Regions from separate parts of the Mesobacillus sp. MER 48 genome, predicted to be linked through region 3. Evidence: predicted binding sites of a transcription regulator. Region 3 holds the regulator's gene; each other region holds the start of a gene.
What was found. The regulator Rex, encoded in region 3, represses fermentation and respiration genes when NADH is low (regulators of the CRP and FNR family bind a similar motif). The targets are predictions, from matches to a motif close to TTGTGAAATATTTCACAA.

Region 1 (10,536 bases), on a different contig from region 3:
ACATGCATCCCTACTCACCATTACACTGGTTCGCTGCATTCAAGAATTCAGAACTTAATTAACGTTTCGCCCTTTCCTTGCTTGATCTGTCTTTAATCTGTTATTCCCCAAGCATCCTTACAACTTAACGGATCCTCTTTTGGTAAAAAGCTTCTTTTCGGCGTATCAGAATTGAATAGGCTGAATTTCTGCTCTTTCCCTGTTGGTTGTACTGATTAAAGATCAAAACAATTATTGGCTAACTAGATTAAGGTTGAACTCTTGTAGCTGGTGATGCTGGCAATCTGATGATAGCTAACTTAACTTTAGGAATAAACCTTTTTTTCGTTCACTACGGAACGAACACAATTGGTTGAGCCTCCTAAGATGTTAATGGCTTTCTTCTTACACTCTTAGTATACCACCCTGAATAAAATGTAAACCCTTACATCCGTGACGATTTGGTGACTTTTTCATTCTAACTTGAAGTTCATTTTTTCGGTATAACCTAAATTCGATTACAGAAACTATATATACCAGGGGGTGAGATCATGGACTATAAAAAAGAGGATAGCAGCAAAAAGAATCTTAAAGCCACATATACTCCGAATCAAAGGTTTGTGCCTGGAGGATCTGTAGATGAGCATCGGGATATCGAAGCTGCGAATATTTTTTTTACTGGAGATGAAATAAAACAACAGAATGAAAATCTCTAGTTCGGATGTTTGGAAAAAGGAATCTGTTACCACAAAAATGAAAAGAGGGAATCTGCTTGGATTTAATCGACCCGAAAAATTTGAAAAATGGTGATGAAGTTTTTGTTATTTACCGTAACCCCCATGTACCTTCTGTTTCAAATATCAAGGCCGGTGAGATCGTTCAACATCCCAAAGACCCCAATGCCCTGGCTCTTTTCCTGAACGAGACCTTGCATGTTATTGAAGATGATGATGCTCTTTTCGCTACACAGGCCGCAGCGGAAAAAGCTTGCAGCGAGGCCGTAGATCCCTACGATGCGTTGTGACCCAAACGGGGTTTTATCCTCTTTTTAAAGGGTATTTTACAAATGCAAGCCAATTTCTATTAGGAGGGTCCGAACATGAAAGTTCTTTCAGCATCTTCTAAACTTGTCATTGGCTCTGCACTCGAAGGAGGATTTGTTTATCTAAAGAAAGGCACCCTTACCCCCAACAAAGTGATACGACGCGGAAAACTTTAAATGCACAAATCCTCTTTCAATAAAAGCACATCCGATAAGGATGTGCTTTTATCTTTGAGCAATTACGTTTTTTAGAGGTCAGACCTTTTAATTGGTTCCTTTTCGTTATTCGTCTGATTCCCCGTACTTGATGTATAGCCTACGCGATACACGAAGTCTTTCTTTTTCTTTAATGCATCTGGCATTTTATACTGTAGATCGTTCGATTGGAATTTACCTTTTTCGGACATTCTTATCCCCCCTGTCTTCCTATTGGTAGCCTCTTCTATTCAACTCGTCAGTTGCAGCTGATGTGCGTTCAATGTCCCCGCCTACTTCTCCCTCTGCATAACTGTCGCTAGCTTGTTCGTGGGTCATGGCAAGCCCATTTGAAAGTTCATCATTCCTTTGGTAATCCGCGGTCTCGTACATACGGCCAGCTACTTCTGTACTTTTATTTTTATCTTTTTTCAGGGTAATCCCTCCTTTCGTTTTCTCAGGTTATTTTTTGACATTAATTCATAAACCATACTCCACAATTCACTTGTCTTGCGGCGCATAACCCCCGACATTCGTTTAAAAAACCAAAACACCCCTTCATATAAGAAGGGGTGAAAAATTACTGAATGCCTGTTTCCATTGACGTTTTTTTATGCTCTTGTAAAAGCCAGACTGTCAGCAAAACGCCAATTAAAGTTAAAGCAGCAAAAAACAAATATACAACATAAATGCTAAATTCCTCGAAAAGGATACCTCCAATAAATGTAAAGAACCAGTTACCCAGCCCATTGCCGACAGCTGAGTAAATCGTCACTGCCGTGGCTGTGACATATGGAGGTGTAATGTCGCGTATATATTGCAATCCTGCCGGAATGAATAACCCAAGTGAAAATCCCTGTATGACAGCGGATGCATAGACAAGACCCAATGCAGGCTCGGTAAAATAAAACATCCATCTGATCAATGATACAAGAGATGCGATTAAAGCAACCTGAAGAAGCCCCAATTTGCGGATCCAGCTGCCTGCAACCCTCATGAATGGAATCTCGGATAGCACCGCGATAAGAAATGCAATGCCAATCCCTGTATATGTCCCACCTCTATCCTCAACAAACAGACTGAAATAAAAATTATTCGCTAGATTTGGTCCAAAAATCATGAACGTTACACCCAGGAAAACTAAAAACTTCTTCATCCGCAATAAATCCTTCATACCGGAAAAGAGACTTCTGGACCTGTCAGAGGATTCTTTTGGCATTTTCACTGAAAAAGCCGCGGCTATCACTAATGTCAGGAAGAACGCATAAAAAATAATCTCTGGGTTCCATTCAGACAATCTCCCCATTACGAAAACCGCCAGGCCAAATCCCAATGATCCGAATAACCTGACATTTCCATAATTCACACCAACTTTGCTAGTATATTTTAAGGAGATACTATCTGATAAAGGAATTATTGCACTTTGGAAAATGGCAAGTATTGTGGCAGCAATTAAGAATAATAAAAATTTGTCAAACACGAGATAACCAAAAGCAGCAATCCCGGTTACTAGTGTCGTAAGTGTTAACAGTCGATTATGATAATTTTTCATATCGGCAAGCATTCCCCAGAATGGCTGAAAAAAAATCATGATCACAGGACCAACAGACAAGATTAATCCGATCTGATAGCCATTCAATTTTTCCACTTCGGTTAAATATATACTTAATAAGGGGAAGAGACTTCCTATCCCGAAAAATACAAAAAGATAAAATCCTTGTAATGTAAGGATATTCTGCTTTATTCGCTTTTCCATCTGAATCCTCCGTGATGTCAATATGTAGAGTTATATTTTACCACTATTTTAGTATAAGAATAGAAAAAATCGTTTTATTCAAAATAAAGAAAGAATAAAGCGTTTTCATTTAAGTTATGTCATGTTAAAATAATATTGTTTTAAGTGATCAGACGTCTGCTCACCTATTGATTTAATCTATCATGCCATAAGAGGCGGTGAAATCATGAGAGAAATAATATTGAGCCTGGTTGCTGGTTTGATCGTTGGGATTTTATTTAAATTCCTCAAGCTTCCGCTCCCTGCACCACCAGTGCTGGCAGGTGTACTGGGAATTGTCGGCGTTTATTTAGGCGGAGTTGTTGGAGAGTGGATTTTGAACAGCTTTAAAGGATAAAGGCGTTCATCAATAGGATTAGCAAAAAAATCCACGGGGTCACCGCGGATTTTTTCTTATATTAAAAGTATTGTTTAAAGGTGTTTTGTCCATAGAAAGCGGATGATTCCACTTGCTTTTTTGTTGCGGCATTCTTTGTGGCATCCAGGTAAACATAAATTGATCCAACGAAAACTGCCCCGCCAATGATATTCCCTATCGTAACTGTCAGGAGATTATGAATACCTAAACCAAAACTAATGGTCTCTGGATGTTCAACAAGAAGAGCAATCGAAAATAAAACCATGTTTGCGACACTATGCTCAAAACCCGATACTACGAAAGCGAACACCAGCAGCATCATTACCCCGATTTTTGCTCCATCTCCCTTAATATTGTAAGGTACCCAGACCGCCAGGCATACAAGCCAGTTACACAGAATCGCACGGAAAAATAATTGGATTGCGGGGGTATTCATCTTCATGCTTACGGTTTCCATCATATATTGTGTTTTTTCAGGCGTTGGGAAAATCCCCGACAACATAATGACCGTCCCAAAAAATATAGCTCCTGCGATGTTTCCTGCATAGCAAGCAATCCAGTTTTCAGCGGTATCCCTCCATGATGTCGCCTTTTTAAGAGAACTGATGGTCATCAGCATCGTGTTACTAGTAAAAAGCTCCCCGCCGCCGTATAAAATCAGTACCAGAGCCAATCCAAAAAAGATCGAGCTTACGATTGGAGTCGCTGGAGAATGCGCATCAAAAAAATACTCCCCCAGGCGATATGAGACCATAATCCCAAAACCGATGTATACACCTGCAAGTGCAGCTCTTATTAAATACTTCAACTTCGATTCTCTTAAGTAATTTTTCTTTTTCAAAGCAATACCAATGGCAATGTCGATAGGATGTCTGCTCAAGTTTAAGACCTCACTTAGTTTGTGAAATAAATCACATTTTTATGTTGATTTAATCTTATACTTGATTTATCTGTTTGTTAAGACAAAAACACATGACATGTTTATGACCATTTATTAAGCGCTTCCATAGCATTATCAATGCTACTAGACGGTTTTCACCGTCACTTTCTTAAAATTCATAGGGGCTTTCCCCTAAGCGTCCAATTTCTAAAAAAGCAGGGCGATTCAGGAAAAGCCTTCTGTAATAGCAATGAATGTATCTATACTCCATTCTTCTCTGGATCTGCACTATCTGGGGCCCAAAGCCGCTCCGCCTTGGGGCCCATCATCCTTAAGCCTTTGAAAATCCATCAATCTTGCCTGATAATACTTCCTTCAATATGCTTTCGCTCCATTTGGTTCAGCAGCTTACGGTGTTCTTTGGTTTCAAATAAAATATTGAAATCGTAATCTTCTGGATAAAGTTCTGCCGCAGGGATGTTCAATTTCAGACGTTTATGATTTACTTCTATTTTTTCATCTCTCATCTGCACAATATAATTCCCATTACTGTCAGGCCCTTTGTAAATGACGCCAAGCTCTCCTGAACTTGTTACATAAACACTATCACCCATTTCGAAGCGATTTATTGTTTTGCTGGCATCGGCCGTTTTTTTTCTTTTATGCTTATTGACAATCAGCTGCTTTTCCCGCCTTTTTAATTCATTGCTATCTTGAAACAGAGCACTATAATTCTTTTCAGATTTATAAGTGATCATATGGGCCCGTTCTATTAATTTTGGATGCACTCCTAACTTCAGGGCAATCGCAAATGCTTGGCTATCGCCTCCCGTTCCGATGCGCAGCCGGTAGGTGGGCATCAATGTCTCCAGATCGAATTCCATTGAGCCATTCATAAAATCTTCATGTGTATCCGCAAATTCTTTGATTTCGCTATAGTGTGTTGTAGCAAATATGGTCGCTCCCTTATTGTTCAGGTTCTCAAGTATGGCTGTTGCCAATCCCATCCCCTCTCCAGGATCGGTTCCAGAGCCGAGCTCATCCAGGAGGACAAGGGTCCTGTCATTTGCTTTTTCTAGAATCTCAATGATATTCACAATCCTAGAACTGAAGGTACTTAGGTTTTGCTCAATACTTTGCCCATCCCCTATATCCACAAGGATCTTATGAAAAATACCTGATTTGCTGCCCTCTCCAACCGGCAGGAGCAATCCACTTTGGGACATCAACACCAGCAGACCAGCTGTTTTAATAGAAACCGTTTTCCCCCCGGTATTTGGTCCAGTAATCACAAGTGCATGGTAGTTCGTTCCGATCTCGAGCGTTAATGGAACCGCATTCCTGCCAAGAAGCGGATGACGTGCCTTTTTATAATCAATCACTTGATCATCCACGATATCGACTTTTTTTGCATCAATCGATCGACAATACTTTGCTTTTGAAAATAAAAAATCAAAATGGACCATCGTCTCGATCGCAAGCTTAATTTCTTTTTCTTTACCTTCTGCCAGACCGGTAAGGGCAAATAAGATTTTCTCCACCTCTGCCTGCTCCTCGAAGAAAAGCCACTCCATTTGATCCTGAAAGACGCCGATTTCTTCTGGTTCGACAAAAAGAGTTGAACCTGAAGCCGATGTATCGAGCACAGCCCCCCTTACCTTCCCTCGATATTCCTTTTTTACAGGTATAACATACCTTCCATTTCTCTGGCTGACGACTGCTTCCTGAAGAAATGGTTTGAGTTTTGCTGACTTCAATAATTGTGTAAGCTTTTCCTTCAAACGCTCCTCCTGGATACCAATTTGTTTGCGGACCTTTAACAGCTCTTTTGATGCGTAATCATCAATTTGTCCATTGCGAATACACCTTTGGATTTCCGCCGCTAGTTCAGGCAGTTCCTCAATACTATAGACATAGGCGGATACTCTAGGTGCGCAATACTCTTTATCCCTCATAAATCGGCGGAGCTTGCTGCAGCTGTCAATGAATGAGTTCAACTGTACAAGTTGATCTACTCGCAACGGGATTCCTTTGTTAAAACCATTCATTACCGCTTCCATGCCTTCAAGACCATGGATAGGAACGCTTGAGCTGATTTTTAGAATTTCAATGGCTTCTGAAATTTCCTTATGCCATGCGTCAATCTGCTTTAGGTTTGTGGATGGTTCCATTTCCATAGCTTTCTTTCTGCCTGATTCTGTTAAAGCGAATCCCGAAATGGCTTCTTTGATTTTGTCATAACCAAGAACAGTGTAAGTTTGTTCGTTCAATGTTTATTCCTCCTTAAAAATAAAAAAGCCGCAATGGACAAGTCCAAAGCGGCTTAAAATGCTTACAGCTGGGCTGTGAGCAATATATTTACGAAAAAAAGCTGTGTATATGCACACAGCTTCTGCTCACAAATATCAAGCATGCTTCTATGTTCATTGTTCTTAACATCCAATCCAGGCCATAACGAAATAAACCTAAAAAAGGCTTCATTTCAAACTGGATTGACCGTATGAAATTAACGGTTAGTTAAGAACGACACCTAACATAGAACATACTCCTTACATATCAATAATCTCCTCAATAGGATACGTCGTTTTTGCCTCTTTTGTCAACCAAATTCATCCATTTTTTTGAAAAATGATTTGTAAAAAGAATGTTCACATTTTCTCTATTGACCTGTTGTTTATATTTCATTTTAATTAGGGTTAACCAAAGGTCGAAAAAGGTGGAGATTTTGTGGCCAGCCAGGAAAATGTCAGTAGTATGAATTATGAGATAAGTGAACTGATCAAGGCATCGGAAAAGATCATAAAGTTTAAAAAAGGGACCTTTTTATTCCGCGAGGGCCAGGAAGCTAAAGAAATGTATATCATCCTTTCAGGAAAAGTGCAGGTTTCCAAGATGAACGCCGAGGGCAAAGAATTGTTTTTAAGGCTGTGCAAGAAAAAGGATATCGTCGGTGAGCTTACTCTTTTTACAGTTGGGCCAAGGTATCTGTTCAATGCAAAAGTTGTTGAGGACGGTGAAGCAGCCGCAATCAATATCGAGAATCTGGAAAACATCTTATTCAACAATAGCCAATTGGCATACCAGTTCCTTAAGTGGATGAACGATCATATCCGTCGGACCATCACTAAATTCAGGGATCTCGTCCTGCATGGAAAGAAAGGCGCTTTGTATTCCACTTTGATCCGCCTTAGTAACAGCTACGGTATTAAAAAGGAAGATGGCATCCATATCAATGTACCAATTACAAACCAGGATCTTGCTAACTATTGTGGCACTGCAAGGGAAAGTGTAAGCCGAATGCTCGGGGAATTGCGGGACGAAGGAATTATTTCGATTAATAGAAAAAGGATTATCATACATGACCTTGCTTTCCTCAAACGTGAAATCCAGTGTGAAAATTGCCCCATTGAGTTCTGTAACATGGATTGAAGCATTAAAAAAAGGAAGCTTATAAATCGTCAGCTTCCTTTCTATATTTTTCCATAAAACGCTTCGAGATTTCCGCCAATATTTCCCCTTATAAAAAGAAGGGGATAATAACGGGCAGCAGGAGTGATGTAAGGATCGCCGCCAATCCAATCGCTGCTCCTGATACCGCCCCCTGAAGCTCCCCTTCTCTGGCAGCTTGGGCAGTACCGATCCCATGGGCGATGGTGCCGATCGCCAGTCCTCTTAAAAAAGGATCATGGATTTTCATGACATTCATCAGCCAAGGTCCCAGCATCGCTCCTGTCATTCCGGTAATCATGACAAAGGCTGCCACCAAAATCGGATCAGCATCTATAATCCTGGCAACCTCGGAAGCTACTGGTATCGTTATGAATTTGATGTCAAGAAACCAGGATAATATTAGTCAAGTTCAGTAAATAGCCTATCATGACAGCTGAAAGAATAGTCGAGACAGTTCCCGTTAAAAGCCATGCCAAAGCAGGTTGAACGCAATTATTTTTCTTTGTTTGTATAAAGGCACTTCCAGAGCTACTGTAGCCTGTCCCAGAAAATAGGTTATTATTTCGCTCGCTGCTTCGTACTCCTTATAAGGGATGTTCAGGACCAGCAAAACGCAGATCACGATGACCGTACTCAAGAAATTTGCAATATGTATATAACGAACTTATCCGCTTTCAAGAAAATGGCTCCTTTTTCGTTCCAAACATTATTACTATAATTATAGATTCCGTTTACTTTATTGCAAGAATGTTTACTTTTTTCATTGATCGTCCCTTTTGAAAAGGCAAAAAGAATAAACATAGTTCACACAATGTCCATATGATTTTCCTCGTGTTTCTTATATCTTATAAAGGGGGAGGCTTGCGTTATGAAAAAAATCTATATTATTAGCTCACTTATTGTTTTAATTGGTATTGCATCCGGAATCTCATACTTTTTAGTCAGGGATGCCAATGCACAAATACCAGAAGGCATTACCCTGTTAACCATGGATGAAGAGAAATATACATTCGGAGAAGATACGGACACAATCAAGCTGGTGGAGTTTATTTATACAAATTGCCCGGATATCTGCCCTACGACAACCCAGGAGATGAACCTTCTGCGCAATGATTTAATAAAAGAAAACGTTTATGGAGATAAAGTCCAATTTTTAACGATTACGATTGACCCGTACCGTGACAGCCCAGAGGTTTTAAGGAAGTACATGGAGAATTTCGGGCTTGAAAATGACGGGAATTGGATATTCCTTACCGGGGACCCAGCCAATACCCTAGAAGAACAACAAAAAATCAAGAAGGTTGCCGATACATTTAAATTCCAGTACCGAGACCCAGGAAACGGTTTTTACGTGCACAGTACTTTTACTTACCTGATTGATGAAAATAATAAATTCATCAAGAAATTCCCTATGGGTGAGGATTTTAAAAAAGATAAAGTTTTCGAAGCCATTATGGATGAGCTTTAAAAATAAAAGAAAGCGGTGGCTGCACCGCTTTCTTTTATTTTTATTAACCGTAATAGATTGGCTTTTACTTCATTACTGAGTGAAGTAGCTGGATGCAGTTTACCGCGAAGAGGAAAAAGCCAGTCTATCTCTTAATGTGAATTAACAGTGGTGGGATGTTTCTCTGTTTTTTGCAGGGAGAAAAATTCTGATTTTGGCTTAGTAAAGCTGACTTTTATCCCTGATTCCTTTAGGCGGTTCACAAAATCAACCAGCTGCTTTTTAGCCATTTCAAAAACTCCTTTTTATCCATCTTTGTCTATTATTATTCTACATGAAAAATATGAAAAATGTGTGAAAATGAGCAAAAAAATTGACATCCAGACAAAAAATTTTTTCATTATTTTCCCAATATACTTCTTCCCCATATTATGTTAGCCAGATGGACAAAATCCCTTCTAAACTACTCTTGCTTTTTCCCATTTTCCCTCCAGTGGAAACACCTTTATGAAAAAATGTTTCCTTCCTGCGCAATTTGAATGTAAAAGAATTCGCTCACAAGGTTCAAACATGTTATAATCTTTGGGATATATATTAATGGAGGCTACTAAATAAATGATTACAGTTCAAAATGTTGGCCTGAGATATGGTGACCGCAAGCTTTTTGAAGATGTTAATATTAAATTCACACCTGGAAATTGCTATGGTTTGATTGGTGCTAATGGAGCCGGTAAGTCCACTTTCCTTAAAATATTATCAGGTGAAATCGAAGCTCAGACAGGCAATGTTTCCATGACTCCTGGCGAGCGTATGGCAGTACTAAAGCAAAACCACTTTGAATATGAAGATGTTGAAGTTTTGAAAGTCGTCATAATGGGCCATGCGCGTTTGTATGAAGTAATGCAGGAAAAAGATGCAATTTACATGAAAGAAGATTTTTCCGATGAAGACGGCATGAAAGCCGCGGAACTCGAAGGAGAGTTCGCTGAATTGAATGGTTGGGAAGCAGAATCTGAAGCTGCCATCCTGCTTAAAGGTCTTGGAATCGGCGAAGACCTCCACACGAAGAAAATGGCGGATATCAGTGGCGGAGAAAAGGTAAAGGTCCTTCTTGCCCAGGCATTATTCGGCAAACCGGATGTACTCCTTCTTGACGAGCCTACGAACCATCTTGACATCGCTGCGATTCAATGGCTGGAAGAGTTCCTGATCAACTTTGAGAATACGGTTATCGTGGTATCCCACGACCGTCACTTCCTGAATAAAGTATGTACACATATTGCTGACCTTGACTTTGGCAAAATCCAGCTTTATGTAGGGAACTACGATTTCTGGTATGAGTCCAGCCAGCTTGCAATGAAAATGCAGCAGGATACAAACAAAAAGAAAG
Region 2 (10,536 bases), on a different contig from region 3:
GAAATCCGCTCTTTGGGAATGGCCTTCAATAACATGCTGTCAAACCTGCGTGAGATGGTCAGCCAGATTGATGCGAATTTCAATGAAACAAATGAAAAAGTAATCCGCATTTCCGGCCAATCAGCAGCAGCCTCCGAGCAGGCGTCGATCATTTCAACGACGATCAAGGAAATTGCGGCTGGAGCTGATTCTTCGGCGCTATCTACGCAAACGACGGCGGAATCGGTTGATGAAGTCATCCGGATCGCAGAAGACGTCCAGGAAAAAGCGCGAGCATCTGAATCGATCTCCGTGGAAATGGTTAAAGATCTCCAGGAATCAAAGGATGCCATCCATTCATTGATTTCAGGGATTGAAAGGCTTGCGAATGATAACCGCGAATCGCTTGGCACGGTCAAACGATTAGAAGAAAACGCGACAAAAGTGGAGCAGATCATCCAGCTTGTTGGCGATATCGCTGCACAGACGAATTTGCTCGCGCTTAATGCATCGATTGAAGCAGCGCGTGCCGGAGAGCATGGCAAAGGCTTCGCGGTTGTCGCCGAAGAAGTGAGGAAGCTTGCCGACCAGAGCGCGGATGCTGTCCAGGGAATATCAGGCTTGATCCAAAACATCCAGTCTGAGGTCCAGAACGTCGTCGGCCAGATCAGCAGACAGGTCGAGACGGCGAATGGTGAAGCGAAGAAAGGCGAGAAGACAAACCAGGTGATTGAAGAAATGACGAAAACCATCCACGAGATGGCAGACGTGATCCACGCAATTACCGCACTTGTCGAAACGCAAATGAAAACCATCCAGCACACATCCAATCAATCGCAGGAAATGGCCGCGATTGCGGAAGAAACTTCTGCCGGAGCATTGAGCGTGGCCACAGCTGCCGAACAGCAGGCGGAAGTCATTTCAGATGTAGAAGAGTTGGCGGTAGAACTGCAAAACCAGGCCGGAAAACTAAAAAGCACGATTACGAAGTTTTCGTTGTAAATAATTGTTGGACCACAGCTGGAAGATGCTGTGGTTTTCTTTTTTTGAGTTGGAAAAAATGGCGCTGAATTTCCAAGTCGCTATAAAAATGAGAAAGTCGCTATATAAATTAAAAACTCGCTATAAAAAACGAAAAGTCGCCATATAAAAATGAAACTCGCTATAAAAAGCAAAAAGTCGCTAAATAAAAATGAAACTCGCTATAAAAAGCAAAAAGTCGCTATATAAAAGTAAAACTCGCTATAAAATCTTTTTCTAAACAAATATTAGTAATGAATATCAATACAAAAATACCGTTTTCTTTATAATCCAGAGCGAATATGAGAAAATATCAGTAGATTTAATCGCCCCGCAAGCGGGAATACATAGGAGGATTTTACAAATGAAGGTTGCAATTGCTTCAGACCATGGCGGAGTCAATATCCGCGAAGAAATTAAGAATTTGATGGATGGAATGAATATTCAGTATGAAGATTTCGGCTGTGAGTGCGGAACTTCTGTTGACTATCCAGACTATGCGCTCCCGGTTGCGGAAAAGGTGGCGAACGGAGAGTTTGATAAGGGAATCTTGATTTGCGGTACAGGCATTGGCATGAGCATCGCTGCGAACAAGGTGAAGGGCATTCGCTGTGCGCTGGTGCATGATGTATTCAGTGCGAAAGCAACTCGCCAGCACAATGACAGCAATATGCTCGCGATGGGAGAGCGTGTCATCGGACCTGGGCTTGCGCGGGAGATTGCAGCTGTATGGCTTACAGAGGAGTACGAAGGCGGCCGCCACGAAAACCGTGTAGGCAAAATCAAGGAGTATGAAAACAAGCAGTAAGATTTTTAAAAGGAGGCGCTGACACTGTCTATTCAACAATGGGAAGCAGAATTGAACTCCATTCTTACCGATTTTAACGAACAGGTACAACTGAAAAAAGGCCAGGTATTGGTTGTCGGCTGCAGCACGAGTGAAATCATCGGCCAGCGGATTGGTACAGCGGGTACGGACGAGGTCGCGGCAATGGTCTTCAGGCAGCTCCGCGAACTACAGAATCAAACAGGCGTCCAGCTGGCGTTCCAATGCTGTGAGCATTTGAACCGCGCAATCGTCGTCGAACGGGATACGGCGGAGAGAAAGCAGCTGGATGAAGTGACGGTGATCCCGGTGAGGAATGCAGGCGGGGCAATGGCCGCGCATGCCTACCAACACCTCGACAACCCTGTTGTGGTGGAATTCATCAAGGCAGACGCCGGCATCGATATTGGCGATACATTGATTGGCATGCAAATGAAGCATGTCGCCGTGCCAGTCAGAGTGCAGCAGAAAAGCGTCGGACATGCCCATGTGACGCTGGCGAAAACAAGGCCGAAGCTGATCGGGGGCGCCCGAGCAGTTTACGAACGAACAAACGAAAATGAATCATGTTGATTGATGAAGAAGCAGAACCTGTTCAATGGTTCTGTTTTTTCTGGCGTCATCCTTTTCTTTCATCATAATATCGGCTAAAATAAGAATGAATTTTCTAATAACGAAACCAGATAATACATATCAAGAGGGGGAACTTACGTGAAGCACTTGTCACAGCAGGATAGCCAGTTATTCGCAGCAATGCAGGATGAATTGAAGCGTCAGCGTACGAAAATCGAATTGATTGCATCTGAGAACTTTGTCAGCGAGGCAGTCATGGAAGCGCAGGGATCTGTACTGACAAATAAATATGCGGAAGGTTATCCAGGCCGCCGCTATTATGGCGGATGCGAGCATGTCGATGTTGTCGAAAATATCGCCCGCGACCGCGCGAAGGAAATCTTTGGCGCAGAGCACGTGAACGTCCAGCCTCACTCAGGCGCCCAGGCGAATATGGCGGTTTATTTTACCGTTCTTGAACAGGGCGATACCGTCCTCGGGATGAATCTTTCCCACGGCGGTCACTTGACTCATGGCAGCCCGGTTAACTTCAGTGGTGTCCAGTATAATTTCGTCGAGTACGGTGTCGACGAGGAAACTCAAGTCATCGATTATGATGTTGTCCTTGAAAAAGCGCGTGAACATAAGCCGAAGATGATCGTTGCCGGTGCGAGTGCATACCCAAGAGCGATTGATTTCAAGCGTTTCCGTGAAATCGCGGATGAAGTCGGCGCCTATTTGATGGTCGATATGGCGCATATCGCCGGTTTGGTTGCAGCAGGCCTGCACCAGAATCCGGTTCCATATGCTGATTTTGTCACGACGACTACCCATAAAACCCTTCGCGGACCGCGCGGCGGGATGATTCTTTGCAAAGAAGAATTCGCGAAGAAAATCGACAAGTCCATTTTCCCTGGCATCCAGGGCGGCCCGCTTATGCATGTCATTGCTGCCAAAGCAGTTGCGTTTGGCGAAGCGCTGGAGGATTCTTTCAAAGAATACGCCCAGAATATCATCTCCAATGCCAACCGCCTTGCAGAAGGCTTGAACAAAGAAGGAATCGATCTTGTATCGGGCGGTACAGACAATCATTTGCTGTTGGTTGATCTGCGCTCACTTGGCCTGACTGGAAAGGTAGCGGAAAAGGTCCTGGATGAAATCGGCATCACTGTCAATAAAAATACGATCCCATTCGATCCGGAAAGCCCATTCGTCACAAGCGGAATCCGTATCGGTACAGCCGCCGTCACAAGCCGCGGCTTCGGACATGAAGAGATGGACGAGATTGCTTCATTGATCGCGTTCACCCTGAAAAATCATGAAGATGAAGCAAAACTGGCAGAAGCGCGCAAACGCGTCGAAGACCTGACAAGCAAGTTCGAATTATACCCTGAGAGATAAAATAACACCCCGGCGGCCCATCATGAATGAGGGCCGCTTTTTCAGGGAAAAATCATTACGCTATTGCGGTTGCTTGTAAAGAGGTTTTTCTGTAAAATTAAACGAAGTGTGATTCAGCAGATCTTACATATAACAGACGGTGTTCACAACTCATTTACCTTTAAAAGGAGCGATAATCATGGCAAAAGTATACGTATTTGACCATCCATTGATCCAGCATAAACTTACTTATATCCGCGAAAAAAGCACAGGCACAAAGGAATTCCGCGAGCTTGTAGACGAAGTCGCAACGCTGATGGCGTTCGAAATCACGCGTGACATGCCGCTTGAGGAAATTGAAATTGAAACACCAGTCGAAAAGACAAAATCGAAAGTACTTTCAGGCAAGAAGCTCGGCATCATCCCGATTCTGCGTGCAGGTATCGGAATGGTTGACGGCATCCTGAAGTTAATCCCGGCAGCGAAGGTAGGACATATCGGTCTTTACCGTGATCCGCAAACATTGAAGCCGGTTGAATATTATGTGAAGCTTCCAAGCGACGTCGAAGAGCGCGACTTCATCGTCGTTGACCCAATGCTTGCGACAGGAGGATCTGCTGTTGAAGCGATCAACTCTCTTAAAAATCGCGGCGCCAAGCACATCAAATTCATGTGTTTGATTGCAGCCCCAGAAGGCGTCGAAGCGGTAAAAGAAGCCCATCCTGACGTCGATATCTATATCGCCGCGCTCGATGAAAAGCTGAACGACCACGGATACATCGTACCTGGCCTTGGAGATGCAGGAGATCGTTTATTTGGGACGAAGTAAGGAGTGTTTAATATGAATCAGCCTATTAAAGTAATGACTATCTTTGGGACACGCCCGGAAGCGATTAAAATGGCTCCGCTTGTCCTTGAACTGCAGAAACATCCTGAACAATTTGAATCGATTGTTACAGTCACTGCCCAGCACCGTCAAATGCTTGACCAGGTTCTGAACATTTTCAATATCACGCCAGACCATGACTTGAACATCATGATGGATCGCCAGACTTTGATTGATGTGACGACCCGCGGTCTTGAAGGCCTGGATAAAGTCATGAAAGAAGTGAAGCCGGATATCGTCCTGGTCCACGGTGATACGACAACCACTTTTGTGGCAAGTCTCGCGGCTTACTATAATCAGATTGTCGTTGGCCATGTCGAGGCCGGATTGAGAACGTGGAATAAATATTCCCCGTTCCCTGAGGAAATGAACCGTCAGCTGACAGGCGTCATGGCAGACCTGCATTTTTCCCCGACTTCTAAGTCAGCTGCCAACCTATTGCAGGAAAACAAGCTGGAAGAAAATATCTTCGTAACTGGCAACACAGCTATCGATGCATTGAAAACAACGGTGAAAGATGCTTATCATCATGAGGTGCTCGACAGGCTAGGCAATGACCGTTTGATCCTGATGACGGCGCACCGCCGAGAAAACCTAGGTGAGCCAATGCGCAATATGTTCCGTGCCATCAAAAGGATTGTCGATGAGCAGAAGGACGTACAAGTGGTATATCCAGTCCATCTTAACCCTGTGGTCCGTGAGCTTGCTGATGAAGTGCTAGGAAACGATCCGCGCATCCATCTGATTGAGCCGCTTGATGTCATTGATTTCCATAACTTCGCATCACGCGCCTATCTGATCCTGACCGACTCAGGCGGAGTGCAGGAAGAAGCACCTTCTCTCGGTGTGCCAGTTCTTGTTCTCCGTGATACGACAGAGCGTCCGGAGGGGATTGAAGCAGGTACATTGAAGCTTGCAGGGAACGAAGAGCAGCCAATTTATGATATGGCTACTGAATTGCTCACAGACCGCGAAGCCTATGAAAAAATGGCCAAAGCCTCAAATCCGTACGGAGACGGACGCGCATCCGAAAGAATCTGCGAAGCAATCCGTTTTTACTTTAATAGAACAGAAACTCGTCCGGAGCAATATAAATAAGCTATACCTAGACACCTCTTTTAGGGGTGTTTTTTTATGATATTGCAGAGTCGAATTTTTTTGTTTGTAGATTTAGAATAATTCTAGTTCGCGGAATACCATCAAGATTTCGCGGAATTATCCAATTTTTCGCGGGAAACAACATCGCTTTCGCGGAATTCCCCGCAGTTTTCGCGGAAAAAATGTAATCTGAATACTATTCTCCCTAAAATGACAGGCTAAGCTAAAAAGGGAGGGCTGTATTTCATGAAAATCCGTAGCATTTTCTTCTTTTTCCTTTCATTAGTCATCCTTACCGCCTTCCAGCCACAAAAATTGCAGCATCCGCAGATTCCGCGTGAAGATCCCCAGGCTGAAAAAATCGCCATCGTAATGACGGAGCAGCCGGTGGAGGAACAGCAAATCAAAAATACGCTGAAAAACCTTAAAAATACGAAGCTTCGACGTGTGTTCACACATGCGATCAATGGATATTCTGTACAGGGGCCAGCTTCTGAACTGAAACAGCTGGAAGGGATAGAAAATGTAAAACTTGTTTCTGAAGTAAACACATACAGAGTGGAGAATTCATCACTTCACCAGCCTCAGCACTATCAATCCAGCCCCAGCTTCATTGATAACTTTGAATTAATAGGAACGGAAGCGGTCCATGGGCTGCTTGATGAAAAGGGAAACCATTTGACGGGAAAGGGGATTACCATCGGGGTGATCGATACGGGAATCGATTACGAGCATCCTGACTTAAGGAGAAGTTTTGCCGGAGGCCATGACCTCGTAGATGGCGATGATGATCCGATGGAAACGAAGGGTATGGGATTCAAAAGCACGCTTCATGGTACGCATGTGGCCGGTGTCATCGCAGCAAACGGGAGAATGAGAGGCATGGCACCTGAAGCGAAAATTGTTGCCTACAGGGCGCTTGGTCCGGGCGGAAGCGGAACGACCGAGCAGGTGATTGCGGCGATAGATGAAGCGATCAAGGATAAGGTGGACATCCTGAACCTATCACTTGGAAATGATGTAAATGGTCCTGATCTGCCGATCAGCCTTGCGCTTAACAAAGCGGTAGATGCGGGGATCGTCGCTGTTACGTCTTCGGGTAATTCAGGTCCTAACCGCTGGACAGTCGGGTCGCCAGGGACCGCTTCAAAAGCGATATCGGTGGGCGCTTCCACTCCACCGATGCAGATACCGTACATCACCGCTACAGGCAACACGGAAGAAATCAGGCTCGAGCTTTTACAGGGTTCGGACAATTGGAAGATTACCCAGAGTGAGAACCTGGTGTTTGCAGGACTGGGAACCAAAGAAGAGATGAAAGATGTTAGTGATAAGCTAGTCCTCGTAGAGCGGGGCAAGCTTACTTTTACCGAAAAAGCAAAGAATGCCTTCGAAGCAGGCGCGATTGGTGTCATCATCTACAACAATACGGATGGTACATTCTTCGGAAACCTTGAAGAGACCCTGCCGATCCCTGTAGCTGCAATCAGCAAGAAAACTGGGCTGGCTTTGAAAAAGCAACTGAAAAACAATTCGATGATGATTCGCATCCATTTAATAGAAGAAAAAGATATCCTGGCAGACTTCAGTTCGCGCGGCCCGGTGACGGTCACCTGGGAAATCAAACCGGATATCGTAGCGCCAGGGGTCGCGATTAACAGCACGATTCCCGGAGGATACCTGCCGCTTCAGGGAACGAGCATGGCATCGCCCCATATCGCCGGTGCTGCGGCTCTCATCAAGCAAGCGCACCCGGATTGGAATCCTGCTGAAATCAAGTCGGCGATCATGAACACTGCCAAGGAAATCCAGGATCAGTCCGGAAAAACATACCGGACATTCGAGCAGGGGGCAGGACGGATCCAGACAGAAGCTGCAATCGAAACAGAGAGCCTCGTGATTCCTGGATCGCTGCAATTTGGGAAATTTCAGCTTGCAGATAACATGCATCGGCATAGCGCTCGACTGAAAGTGAAAAATACGGGCTCCGCCACAAAGTCCTACTCCTTCTCGATACCGAAAAAACAAAAAGGGATTGCATGGGAGCTGCCGCTGAGTTTTACACTCAAACCAGGTGAAAGTAAAGATGTCGCAGTGGCGATGAAGGTTACCCCGGAGATGCTCGATGACAAAATCAATGACGGCAGCCTTGTGATGGATGACGGAAAAAATAAGATCCGCATACCCTATCTGTATGTCCTCGAAGAGCCGGATTATCCGCGGGTAATGGGCTTCGGTTTCGCTCCAGCCGACTCTGGGACAGCCTATCGATATGAAGTTTATCTCCCCGGGGGAGCCGACGAGTTTGGTATCGCCCTCTTCGATCCTGATCAGTTTCGGTTCGTTGGTTTTCTCGATTGGGGAAGAAAGCTGAAAAAAGGGATGGCCGGCAAAGAGATACCGCTTGAAAAATTGCCGGAGGACGGAGTGTATCTGGCAAAGGTATTCGCGAAGAAAGCTGGGCGCGAGAGCATGATCGAAACGATGATTTATATCGATAAAACTTCTATTGAAAACAGGACCGGAAAAAGGTGAAACTTTACTCCGGTCCTGTTTTTTTCTGTTATAATAATATAATACTGATATAGGGTTGATGGTATATATTCACAGTGAAAACTTTGTGAATTTTTTCACCCCAATTGATTGACATTGACATTTGCCTATTGTATGCTTACAAAGGGCATAAAATGATAAGGTTTTCAATGTTGATATGCAAGCTTTTTTTTATGTGAAAATATTGTTTTTGCAAAAATATTTCTCACTCCCCTGAATGTCCATTCTCTATAGTGAGGATGCGTTTTTATGCGCCGAAACAACCGCCACCCTTTACAAGCGATGGCACTCATGTCCGCTATACTATCTCAATTGGTAGGCTCCATTTTAATTGGCATTTTTTCCGGAAGATGGCTTGACCGTACCCTTGGTACAGAGCCGCTTTTCTTAATATTCGGATTGCTGATCGGACTGGCGGCAGGTGTGTATGCCATGCTTCGCCTCATCCAACACTTCTTTTCAGGAGACTAGCCACCAATGGAAATTAAGGATATGTTTACTCGCCAGCGAAAATACATATTTACATTATTGTCCTTATATGTACTTGGATATGGGTTTACAACCTATCAATCTGTTTTTGCCGGATTGATTTTTGGTACAAGCCTGAGCCTTTTTAATTTATGGCTGCTTGCGAGGAAAATGAACACCTTCGGGGATTCGGTGGTACAGGGGAAGAAGGTTCGCTCACTTGGCTCGATGTCGAGACTTGCGACCGGTGCGCTTGCCGTAATCATTGCGATGGAATATCCGGATCGCATAAACCTTGTATTTACGGTTTTGGGATTAATGACAGCTTATATTGTCATTATGATAGATTTTTTTGTCCAGACTTTTCAATCACGTAAATAGCGGGGAAGAGAGGTGAATAATTGATGCATCATGAAGCTCCATTAAAAGAAATATTTGGGCTTACTTTTAACTTAGCAAATTTGCTGATGATTACAGTAGCTACCGCAATCGTATTCATCATTGCCGTTCTTTCCACTCGCAGGCTTGCGATGAAACCGACAGGAATGCAGAACTTCATGGAATGGGTTATGGATTTCGTCAAGGGAATCATCAACAGCACGATGGACTGGAAGGACGGGGGAAGATTTCACGTCCTTGGGATCACACTGCTGATGTATGTGTTTGTTTCCAATATGCTGGGACTGCCGTTCTCTGTCGTTGTCGACAATGAACTATGGTGGAAATCACCGACAGCTGACCCGGTCATCACACTGACTCTTGCAGTCATGGTGGTAGGGCTTTCCCATTATTATGGCGTCAAGCTTAAGGGCACTGCCGAATATGGCAAGGAATTCTTTAAGCCATTTTGGTTCATGTTCCCGATCAAGATCATTGAAGAGTTCGCGAATACGCTCACTCTTGGTCTTCGTCTTTACGGTAACATTTACGCAGGTGAGATCTTGTTGGGTCTTCTTGCAGCCAGCCTCGCAACCGGAGTAGGCGGACACTTGGCCGCAGCCGTTCCAATGCTTGTATGGCAAGGATTCTCCGTTTTCGTCGGAGCAATCCAGGCGTTTATCTTCACTATGTTAACGATGGTTTATCTCTCTCATAAAGTGAGTCATGACCATTAATATATACCCTGTTCATTTAATGAACAAAACTTATAAAACTATTTTTTCATACATTAAAGGAGGAACTTTATAATGGGTCTATTAGCAGCAGCAATCGCAATTGGTTTAGCAGCACTTGGTGCAGGTATTGGTAACGGTTTGATCGTATCACGTACAGTAGAAGGTATCGCTCGTCAGCCAGAAGCTCGCGGTATGCTTCAAACTACAATGTTCATCGGGGTTGCGTTGGTTGAAGCGATTCCTATCATCGCAGTAGTTATCGCGTTCATGGTAATCGGTGGTTAATCAATTATAAGAATTTAAGATGGCGAAGATCATTCCGCGCGAACCTTCGCCATTCTATTATGTAGGCTTCGAGACGGTTAAACCCGGAGAGGAGCAGACCTGGATCTGAATGCAAGCAATCGTTTGAAATAAAATAGGGCAAGCAGGCATTTTGAGCGGCCCTAAGCGTCGGCACTAAGCCGGATGACGCATGTTGGACCTTTTTTAATCATGGTACAACTCTTGAAGGGAGTGAATCGAGGGTGTTAACAATGAATTTTGTATTGGGAGCGGCTTCCGGCCTAAATACTGGAGATATTTTGTTCCAGCTTGTTATGTTCCTTGTTTTGTTAGCATTGCTTAAAAAGTTCGCTTGGGGTCCATTGATGGGCATC
Region 3 (10,536 bases):
TGTAGCGGTTAACATGCCTGCCTGTCACGCAGGAGATCGCCGGTTCGATCCCGGTCGGGACCGCCATTTTTCTAGATTACTAGAATCGTAAAGCGAAACAGGGTTTCGTTTTTTTTTTTTGCTTTTTATTACCGTTCTGCCTTATTCAAAAGGGAAAATGGCCGGTTTTTTTGCCCGGACTGGATAAATCGTGTAAACTACATATAGAATCGTCATCCTTAGGAGGCATCCTAAGGTTTTTTTGTATTATAAAATTGATTGTTAGTTGGTGATAGATATATGGCGACTTATCAATTCATTTCCACGCAGCCCGAAGAGACAAAGGATTTTGCGAAGAGGCTGGCTGCTCTTTTGAAAGAGGGTGACGTGATTGCCCTTGAAGGTGATTTAGGTGCGGGAAAGACGACTTTTACCAAAGGGCTTGCTGAAGGGCTTGGTATTACCAGGAATGTGAATAGCCCTACTTTTACGATCATTAAGGAATATCAGGGACGGCTTCCTTTATATCATATGGATGTGTATCGCGTGGAAGATGCGTTTGAAGATCTTGGTTTTGAAGAATACTTTGAAGGTAATGGTGTAACAGTTGTGGAATGGGCACATTTAATTGAAGCACAGCTGCCGCAGGAACTATTGCTGCTTCAGTTGTACCTTGATGATAATGGTGCAAGAAGAATTGTCGCCGAGCCAAAGGGCGAGCGGTATCAAGAATTGTGTAAGGAGATTTTTTAAATGAAGGTATTATCGATAGATACGTCCAATTATGTTTTGGGTATTGGTCTGCTGGATGGCGAAACGGTTTTGGGCGAGTATATCTCCAACATTAAAAAAAATCACTCCGTTCGGGTGATGCCGGCGATCCAGACACTGATGGAGGAGTGCAATGTCAAACCGGGTGATTTATCGAAGATTGTTGTGGCTGAAGGACCTGGATCGTACACGGGTGTCCGAATCGGTGTGACGATTGCCAAGACGATGGCCTGGACACTGAAGATTCCATTATCAGGTGTCTCAAGCCTTCAGGTGGCTGCAGCATCAGCAGGACGTTATTTTGACGGCTATGTGTCTCCTTTTTTTGATGCGAGGAGAGGCCAGATTTATACCGGTTTATATAAATTCGAAAATCAAAGGTTGGAAATTGTGAAAGAAGACCAGCTTGTGATGTCAGCTGAGTGGGTAAAGGCTTTGAATGATATGGATAGCAGGGTTTTGTTTACGAGCAATGATTTTGGTCTGCATGAGGAGCTCATTAAGCAGGAGCTTGGGGATAAGGCTGTTTTTGCAGAGATCACCGAGTTGAACCCAAGGCCTGCAGAACTTGCTTTGTTAGGAAGGGATAAAGAGGCTGTTGACCTTCATACCTTCGTCCCTAACTATATCCGCCTGGCTGAAGCAGAGGCAAATTGGCTGAAAGCGCAAGAGACTAAAAAATAAGTGGGAAGCGAATATGAATAAAACGATAACGTTCCGGAATATGACGGTTGATGATCTAGATGATGTGATGGAGGTTGAGGTCAATTCGTTTACTGTTCCATGGAGCAGGGAAGCTTTTTTCAATGAGTTGACGAAGAATCAGTTTGCTCAGTATCTAGTGGTGGAAGTGGATCAGAAGGTTGTGGGGTACTGTGGTGTGTGGATCATTGTGGATGAGGCACATATCACGAACATCGCTTTGCTGCCGGAATACAGGGGAATGAAGCTGGGCGAGGCACTGATGGCAAAGGTAATGGAGCTTGCACGCGAAATGGGAGCATTGAGGATGACGCTCGAAGTGAGGGTAAGCAATAATAGGGCCCAAAATCTCTATCGAAAGTTTGGATTCGAAGAAGGAGCCATCAGGAAGCAATATTATACAGACAATATGGAAGATGCTTTAGTAATGTGGGTGAATTTATAATGAAAAAAGACCAATTAATCATGGGAATAGAGACGAGCTGTGATGAGACTGCAGTCGCAATCGTTAAAAATGGACAGGAAATCCTCGCGAATGTCGTGGCCTCTCAGATCGAGAGCCATAAGCGGTTCGGCGGAGTGGTACCTGAGATCGCATCTAGGCACCATGTGGAACAGATTACGCTTGTGTTGGAGGAAGCGCTAGCTCAGGCTAATGTGGATGTTAAGGATTTGGATGCGATAGCCGTGACTGAAGGTCCTGGCCTCGTTGGTGCTTTATTGATTGGTGTCAACGCTGCGAAAGCCTTAGCGTTTGCAAATGGAATCCCTCTTGTTGGAGTCCATCATATCGCAGGTCATATATATGCTAACAGACTTGTTGCCGAGATGAAGTTTCCGCTGCTTTCGCTCGTTGTGTCTGGAGGACATACGGAACTTATTTATATGAAGGAGCATGGCCATTTCGAAGTGATTGGCGAGACAAGGGATGACGCCGCAGGTGAGGCTTATGATAAGGTAGCGCGTACCCTCAATCTTCCGTATCCAGGTGGTCCGCATATCGACAGGCTGGCTCATGAAGGACAAGCAACCATTGACCTGCCGAGGGCATGGCTGGAGGAAGGGTCTTATGATTTCAGCTTTAGCGGGCTGAAGTCGGCTGTGATCAATGTTGTGCATAACGCACAGCAGCGGGGAGAAGAAATTGCTCCTGAAGAGCTTGCGGCAAGCTTCCAGGAGAGTGTCATTGATGTACTCGTCACGAAGACCCAAAAGGCTGTAAAGGAATATGGTGTGAAACAAGTTTTGCTTGCCGGAGGAGTTGCAGCCAATAAAGGCCTGAGAGAAAAATTATCCACAGAATTTGCAGGTTCAGATGTGGAAATTGTCATTCCTCCGCTGTCTTTATGCACTGATAACGCAGCGATGATTGCCGCTGCAGGTAGTGTCATGTATGATAAAGGGCAAAGAGCAGCACTGACATTGAACGGAAACCCTGGTCTGGAGATAACTATCCACAACTAAAGTCGCAGTTAAAAAGTATTTTTGTCAGACTCTTCTGTGGATATGTAAACGAAAACAGTGTTAGATTGTGTATAATGTGGATAAGAAATGCTTGTTTTGTGGATAATGTGGAAAAGTCTCTGGATAACCTATAAATCAATCTTCACTATGTGAATAACTATGTGAACAAAAAGTCCCGGTTGCTAATCGGGACTTTTTTGTTGGATAAAAAGTAGAATTCTGGGTTCTTAAATTGGAAATAATATTTGATTTTTCCAGTTTGCGAATAAAAAGGTTGGTTTTGCGAATAAAAACAGCATTTTTGCTATTAAATACACCGTTTTTGCGCACAAACCAAATCATTAGTAAACAATCCACAACTTTCTGTGGATAACCATCATCAATAAGTTTTCACATACAAAAAAACCGGACACATTCATGCCCGGTTTTTCCAAACTTACGCCAATTCTGTCCACTCTTCCATCAGTTCGTCGAGTTTTTCCTTGGCTTTTTCGATTTTAGAATTGATTTCTCCTGCTTTTTCGTGATCCTGGAATACTTCGGGGTCACAAAGCAATTCTTCATATTCTGCAACTTCTGTCTCGAGCTTATCGATCAACGCTTCGACCTCTTCCATACGCCGTTTGCGCTGGCGCTCGAGCTTCTTTGCCTCTTTATCCTGCTGATAGGAGGTCTTGTCCTGTTTGACTGATTCGGTGACTATGCCAGCTGCTATGGCCGCCTGTCTGGCCAGTTCCTCAAGTTCTTCCTGCTCTAACTTCTTCTCGACATAATAATCATAATCACCTAGATATTCTGTTGCCCCACTACGATCGAGCTCAAGGACCTTGGTAGCGATCCTGTTGATAAAGTAACGGTCGTGGGAGACGAACAGGATGGTGCCTGGATAATCGATCAAGGCGTTCTCAAGCACTTCCTTGCTGTCCAGGTCCAGATGGTTTGTCGGTTCATCCAAAATTAGGAAATTGGACTTTTGCAGCATCAGCTTGGCTAGTGCCAACCGTGCTTTTTCACCGCCGCTCAGGGTGTAGACGATTTTTAACACATCATCGCCTGAAAAAAGGAAATTGCCCAATACGGTGCGGATTTCCTTTTCCGATTTCAGTGGATACTCGTCCCACAGTTCATTTAAAACTTTTTTATTCGAGCTCAGCTCTGCCTGTTCCTGATCGTAATAGCCGATTGAGACATTTGAGCCGTACTGAATATTGCCGGTAATCGAAGGCAGTTTTTCGACGATTGTTTTTAGTAAGGTCGATTTTCCGACGCCGTTTGGCCCAACAAGTGCAGTACTGTCGCCACGCGAAAGGTTAAAAGAGATATTTTCGGATACGGCTTCATTCTGATAGCCGACAGCAAGTGTATTTACCTTCAGGACGTCATTCCCGCTCTGGCGTTCAATCTGGAAGCTGAAGGAAGCTGACTTTTCATCTCCCATCGGCCTGTCCATCCGATCGATTTTCTCGAGTTGTTTCCGGCGGCTCTGGGCCCGTTTCGTTGTCGAGGCCCTGGCAAGGTTCCGCTGGATAAAATCCTGCAGCTTGGAGATTTCATCCTGCTGCTTTTCATATAACTTCAGGTCGCGCTCGTAATTTGCTGCTTTTTGTTCTAAATATGAGCTGTAATTGCCCGGGAACTTCGTCAGCTGGTGACGGGAGATTTCGTATACCTGGTTCACAACCTTATCAAGGAAATAACGGTCGTGTGAAACAATCAGAATCGCACCGGCATAACCCTGTAGGTACTGTTCAAGCCAGGATAGCGTGTCGATGTCCAGATGGTTGGTCGGTTCGTCAAGAATCAAAATATCAGGACGTGTCAATAACAGCTTGGCGAGCGCAAGCCTTGTTTTCTGTCCTCCGCTTAAAGTGGAGATTTTTGTGGAATAATCAAAAGACTGGAAGTTCAGGCCGTGCAGGACCGAGCGGATGTCAGCTTCGTACTGATAGCCGCCTTTTTCTTTGAACTGGACCTGCAAAACGTCATAATCCTTCAATACTCTTTCATACTCGGACTCGTTCGACAGAATGTTAGGATCAGACATTTTTTCCTCAAGCCGGCGCAGGTCTTTTTCCATGCTGTGCAGATGATCAAAAACGGCCAGCATTTCATCCCAAATACTTTTCTCGGATTCCAGCCCGGTATTCTGGGCAAGATAGCCGATTGATGTTCCTTTCGGGCGGATGATCTCGCCGCCGTCATGGGATTCATAGCCGGCAATGATTTTCAGGAGGGTTGATTTCCCAGCCCCGTTCCGGCCGACAAGAGCAACACGATCATTGGTCTGTATTTCAAACTTGATATTCGATAAAATAAGATCAGCCGCAAAATATTTTGATAGCTGATTGACTTGTAATAGAATCATTATTTTTCACCTCTAATGCCTTAGGGATAGTGTAACCCAATCCTATTGGCTCGGCAATATGTGCGGCCTGCTACAGGCGGTAAGGCAGAAAAATTTCATCTTCTATATGTGAAGATAGAAACAAAGTTCACACACAAGTTTGTGAAAATAGTGTATTATTTGGTTGAAAGGAGCTTGAAGATGGCAGAATTTACGCATTTTAATGAAGAGGGAAGAGCGAAGATGGTCGATGTCAGTGAAAAACCTGAGACGGTCCGTACGGCAGTCGCCCATTCAAGCATTACCGTTAATGAAGATATATATGTAAGGATTACTGAAAATAAGATGAAAAAAGGTGATGTCCTGGCAGTCGCGCAGGTTGCTGGCATCATGGCAGCCAAGAAGACGTCCGAAATCATTCCGATGTGCCATCCGATTCCATTAACAGGAATTGACCTTTCGTTTGAATGGGAGCAAAATGGAAATGATTATATTTTAAATATCGCTGCAGCAGTTAAAACAAAAGGGAATACAGGGGTAGAAATGGAAGCGTTAACAGCAGCATCAGCATGCGCGCTGACTGTTTATGATATGTGCAAGGCCGTTGACAAAGGCATGGTGATCGGCAAAACCTATCTTGTGGAGAAAACTGGCGGGAAAAACGGCGATTTTAAGAGAGATGAGAAGTTAAAATAGAATACGAACAGGTGGAGGATGGAGAATGACGAATGATGCTATGAAGATTCCGCAGGCAACTGCAAAACGCTTGCCGCTGTATTACCGATTTTTATTGAACTTGCATTCTTCAGGCAAGCAGAGGGTATCGTCCGCGGAACTGAGTGAAGCGGTAAAAGTGGATTCGGCTACGATCAGAAGGGACTTTTCCTATTTCGGGGCTTTGGGTAAAAAGGGTTACGGCTACAATGTGAATTACCTGCTGACTTTTTTCCGAAAGACGCTCGACCAGGATGAACTCACGAAGGTTGCGCTGATCGGTGTTGGTAATTTAGGAACGGCGTTTTTGAATTATAATTTTTCCAAAAACAATAATACAAAAATTCAAATTGCCTTCGATGTCGACCTGGATAAGGTTGGGACGCAGATTGGCGATGTACCTGTCTATCACATGGATGACCTCGATAAAGTTGTTGTCGAGGAAGGCATCCAGGTGGCGATCCTGACCGTGCCGTCAGCGGTAGCACAGCCGATTACGGACAGACTGGTACAGGCGAATGTGAAGGGGATCCTGAATTTTACGCCCGCGAGGCTGAATGTACCGTCTTCAATCAGGATCCATCATATTGATCTGGCAGTAGAATTGCAATCATTGATTTATTTCTTGAAGCATTATCCGACAGACAGTGATTCTGAAGAATAAAAAATGGCTCCTTCGATGAAGGAGCTATTTTTTATCCATTTGTTTCAGTTTGAAATGGAACAGGATCATTCTGATGCCGGAACCGAAATCGAACGTTGCGAGCAGGACGAGCAAATAACTGAAAAATCCCCAGCCTGTATCGTTGACATTTTGGATGGCGAAATAGGTGAATAAGCTGCCTAACAAGATGTAGACAATGCCTGAAAACATAGGCGATTGCTTCATGACTTAAAATCCCCCAATAAAGCTTTGTATTTTCTCTGCTTCTTTTATCATTCTCTCAATGTCTTCCCTGAATACGGATTGAAGCAGTACAACCATTGTATTCATTGTAACATGGGCGATGATCGGCACGATGATCCGCTTTGTTTTTACATAAAGGAAGGCAAACGTAAAGCCCATCGCAGAGTATAGGATCACATGCTCCGGCTCCATATGGGCCAGTGCGAATATGACGGAACTGATCAAGGCTGCTAAGAAAAAGTTCATTTTCCTGTGCAGACTGCCAAAAATAATCTTCCTGAAGACGATTTCCTCCAAAATCGGACCGATGATCGAGCTGACGAGAATCACAACCGGAAACCTTTCAATCAGTTTGATGATTTCCTGAGTATTCTCCGAGCCCATCTCAATTCCAAGCATGCTTTCGATGCTGCCTGCAATCGACTGCGCGAACAAGGCCAGGAATACCCCGGCGAAAGCCCAGGCAGCCGAACTTGCCGGCGAAGATACTTCACGCAAATCAGCATTTATGGTTCTTTCCTTCCTTAAAATCAGCAGGATGATCAGAAGAGTCAGTGAAAAGCTGATCACAAGCCAGTATGGAATCGCAAGGGTTTGCATTTCATCAAGGCTTTTTCCCATCGCAGCACCGATGAAAGCAATGATTGGGACACCGACCAGGCTTGAAAGCTGCATAACAATATAGGCAATAATGACGTACCAGTATTCTTTTTTCAATCGAAAAAACTCCTTAATAATGCAGAAATGTATGTTCTGAAATTTTACGTAATAATATGCTGGCCTGTAAAATAAAATACGGGGATAGCTTTGCTTATCTATACACTCTCTATATTCTACTAGTAAATGATTTGAAAGTTCAAATTGTAGGGTCAGGATGAAAAAGTTGGTTGTTCGAACTTAGTATTCCCTGACTACCAGATACTTGTTAAGGTGAATTAAAAATGATTGGAGGTCCAAATGATTTATTTGGAAACATCCCGACTGATTTTGCGCGACTGGTTAAGCGCAGATTTAGAGCACTTTTGCAAAATGAATGCAGACCCGGATGTGATGAATTATTTTCCTCGTGTTTTATCCTCGGCAGAAACTGAGAGATTTTATCAGGCGATTCTTGCCGAGTTCAAAGAATACGGCTTTGGGTTATATGCGGTTGAAGAGAAGAGAACAAAAGAGTTCATTGGATTCATAGGGTTTCACAGGGCAACATTCGAATCAGATTTTACCCCGTGCATCGAAATTGGCTGGAGGCTGAAGAAAAATGCCTGGGGCCAAGGTTATGCAACAGAAGGTGCCAGGGCCTGTTTGGAATATGGATTCAAGAACCTGGGCTTTAGCGAGGTCGTCAGTTTTACAGCAGAAATCAATAAACCCTCTGTCAATGTCATGAAAAAAATCGGCATGAAACCTGTTAAAACATTTCTTCACCCAAGAGTGGATCAGGATAGTCCGCTGAAGAAGCACGTCCTCTACCAAACCAGGAAGTGACGCCGTCAGCAGAGATTTCACCAGCATTCGACACCATCAGGACCCTCGTGAATTTTCATGAAAAATTTTAGCTTCACGCTTGCAAAAAAAATAGAGATTCATTATTATATAAATTGTGTTAGCACTCTATTGAGGCGAGTGCTAATAAAAAAAATCTACATATAATTTGAGGAGGTTGTTTCACTTGATCAAGCCACTAGGAGATCGCATTATTATCGAGCTTGTTGAGTCTGAAGAAAAAACTGCAAGCGGTATCGTTTTACCCGACACAGCGAAAGAAAAACCTCAAGAAGGTAAAGTCGTAGCTGTTGGAACTGGCCGTGTACTTGAAAACGGTGAGCGCGTTGCTCTTGAAGTTGAAGTCGGAAACCGCATTATCTTCTCAAAATACGCAGGAACAGAAGTGAAGTACCAGGGAACTGAGTACCTGATCCTACGTGAAAACGACATTCTAGCAATAGTGGAATAGAATAGCGGAAGCGCCTTGGTCAGGCCCGACAAGCGCTGGAGGGCCTGGAAGTGAAGTCGCTCTTTGACTTCATTGCCAGGACCGAAATCGATATGTATAGCCGACTGTTCAGAAACGCAGAAACTGGAGACTCAGACAAAGAAGCGCTTTTTGCTTCTGCCGGCGGAGTTGAAGTTTCGGAGTTTCTAGGAGGCGACACTAAACAATCGTCTCGAGGGACTAGGCGCTGGATCTGGACACTAACAAAAATGTAGTGGGTTAACATATTCATTAAAATTCTGAGGAGGTTTTTCTACAATGGCAAAAGAAATTAAGTTCAGTGAAGAAGCACGCCGCGCGATGCTTCGCGGAGTAGATTCTCTTGCAAATGCAGTAAAAGTAACTCTTGGACCAAAAGGACGCAACGTGGTTCTTGAGAAGAAATTCGGTTCGCCTCTTATCACAAACGATGGTGTAACAATCGCAAAAGAAATCGAACTTGAAGATGCATTCGAAAACATGGGTGCTAAGCTTGTTGCTGAAGTAGCAAGCAAGACAAATGACGTTGCTGGTGACGGTACTACTACTGCAACCGTTCTTGCACAGGCGATGATCCGTGAAGGTCTTAAGAACGTAACCGCCGGCGCTAACCCAATGGGTATCCGCAAAGGTATGGAAAAGGCTGTTATTACAGCTGTTGAAGAGCTTAAGGCTATTTCTAAGCCAATCGAAGGCAAAGCTTCTATCGCACAAGTTGCGGCAATCTCTTCTGCTGACGAAGAAGTTGGCCAATTGATCGCTGAAGCAATGGAGCGCGTTGGCAACGACGGCGTTATCACAATCGAAGAATCTAAAGGCTTCACTACAGAATTGGATGTTGTTGAAGGTATGCAGTTCGACCGCGGATATGCATCTCCTTACATGGTAACTGATTCTGACAAGATGGAAGCAGTTCTTGAAAATCCATATATCCTGATCACTGACAAGAAAATCGGCAGCATCCAGGAAATCCTTCCTGTCCTTGAGCAAGTTGTACAGCAAGGCAAGCCATTATTGCTTGTTGCTGAAGATGTTGAAGGTGAAGCACTTGCTACATTGGTAGTCAACAAGCTTCGCGGAACATTCAACGCAGTGGCTGTTAAAGCTCCTGGTTTCGGTGACCGCCGTAAGGCTATGCTTGAAGACATCGCTGCATTGACTGGCGGTGAAGTAATCACTGAAGAGCTTGGACGCGACCTTAAGTCTGCTACAATCACATCTCTTGGACGCGCTTCTAAAGTTGTGGTTACAAAAGAAAACACAACAATCGTTGAAGGTGCTGGAGACAGCGCTCAAATCGAAAGCCGCGTAAACCAGATCCGTGTTCAAATGGAAGAAACAACTTCTGAATTTGACCGTGAAAAGCTTCAAGAGCGCCTTGCTAAGCTAGCTGGCGGTGTCGCAGTCATCAAGGTTGGTGCTGCTACTGAAACTGAATTGAAAGAACGCAAGCTTCGCATTGAAGATGCTCTTAACTCAACTCGCGCTGCAGTTGAAGAAGGTATCGTATCAGGCGGTGGCGTAGCGCTTCTTAACGTATACAACAAAGTTGCTGGAATCCAGGCTGAAGGCGACGAAGCTACAGGTGTGAACATCGTCCTTCGCGCTATGGAAGAACCAGTTCGCCAAATCGCTCACAACGCTGGCCTTGAAGGATCGGTCATCGTTGAGCGCCTGAAGCGC

Region 1: a site for Rex is predicted at 4,269-4,286, ahead of M3593_RS02220 (formate/nitrite transporter family protein). Genes of this name have one in related genera too.
Region 2: a site for Rex is predicted at 8,360-8,377, ahead of M3593_RS13870 (AtpZ/AtpI family protein). Genes of this name have one in related genera too.

The regions. Positions count from the first base shown of each region.
Region 1 covers NZ_JAMAUR010000001.1:440,581-451,116, forward strand. The annotation lists gene M3593_RS02190 (hypothetical protein) at 531-695, shown strand; gene M3593_RS02195 (transcriptional regulator SplA domain-containing protein) at 752-1,003, shown strand; gene M3593_RS02200 (hypothetical protein) at 1,270-1,428, opposite strand; gene M3593_RS02205 (YozQ family protein) at 1,448-1,657, opposite strand; gene M3593_RS02210 (MFS transporter) at 1,797-2,972, opposite strand; gene M3593_RS02215 (XapX domain-containing protein) at 3,178-3,348, shown strand; gene M3593_RS02220 (formate/nitrite transporter family protein) at 3,410-4,249, opposite strand; gene M3593_RS02225 (endonuclease MutS2) at 4,600-6,519, opposite strand; gene M3593_RS02230 (Crp/Fnr family transcriptional regulator) at 7,004-7,678, shown strand; partial or broken gene M3593_RS02235 (LrgB family protein) at 7,767-8,336, opposite strand; gene M3593_RS02240 (SCO family protein) at 8,568-9,167, shown strand; gene M3593_RS02245 (hypothetical protein) at 9,299-9,436, opposite strand; gene M3593_RS02250 (ABC-F family ATP-binding cassette domain-containing protein) at 9,762-10,536, shown strand, end outside.
Region 2 covers NZ_JAMAUR010000003.1:523,574-534,109, reverse strand. The annotation lists gene M3593_RS13905 (methyl-accepting chemotaxis protein) at 1-981, shown strand, start outside; gene rpiB (ribose 5-phosphate isomerase B) at 1,364-1,807, shown strand; gene M3593_RS13895 (TIGR01440 family protein) at 1,826-2,398, shown strand; gene glyA (serine hydroxymethyltransferase) at 2,537-3,778, shown strand; gene upp (uracil phosphoribosyltransferase) at 3,957-4,586, shown strand; gene wecB (non-hydrolyzing UDP-N-acetylglucosamine 2-epimerase) at 4,599-5,741, shown strand; gene M3593_RS13875 (S8 family serine peptidase) at 5,988-8,276, shown strand; gene M3593_RS13870 (AtpZ/AtpI family protein) at 8,544-8,765, shown strand; gene M3593_RS13865 (ATP synthase subunit I) at 8,772-9,143, shown strand; gene atpB (F0F1 ATP synthase subunit A) at 9,167-9,877, shown strand; gene atpE (F0F1 ATP synthase subunit C) at 9,950-10,162, shown strand; gene M3593_RS13850 (F0F1 ATP synthase subunit B) at 10,405-10,536, shown strand, end outside.
Region 3 covers NZ_JAMAUR010000012.1:53,308-63,843, reverse strand. The annotation lists tRNA gene M3593_RS22440 (tRNA-Asp) at 1-66, shown strand, start outside; gene tsaE (tRNA (adenosine(37)-N6)-threonylcarbamoyltransferase complex ATPase subunit type 1 TsaE) at 280-732, shown strand; gene tsaB (tRNA (adenosine(37)-N6)-threonylcarbamoyltransferase complex dimerization subunit type 1 TsaB) at 733-1,434, shown strand; gene rimI (ribosomal protein S18-alanine N-acetyltransferase) at 1,448-1,897, shown strand; gene tsaD (tRNA (adenosine(37)-N6)-threonylcarbamoyltransferase complex transferase subunit TsaD) at 1,897-2,916, shown strand; gene M3593_RS22415 (ABC-F family ATP-binding cassette domain-containing protein) at 3,353-5,281, opposite strand; gene moaC (cyclic pyranopterin monophosphate synthase MoaC) at 5,462-5,956, shown strand; gene M3593_RS22405 (redox-sensing transcriptional repressor Rex) at 5,982-6,638, shown strand; gene M3593_RS22400 (YdiK family protein) at 6,663-6,863, opposite strand; gene M3593_RS22395 (CPBP family intramembrane glutamic endopeptidase) at 6,867-7,598, opposite strand; gene M3593_RS22390 (GNAT family N-acetyltransferase) at 7,839-8,366, shown strand; gene groES (co-chaperone GroES) at 8,551-8,835, shown strand; gene M3593_RS22380 (hypothetical protein) at 8,886-9,089, shown strand; gene groL (chaperonin GroEL) at 9,133-10,536, shown strand, end outside.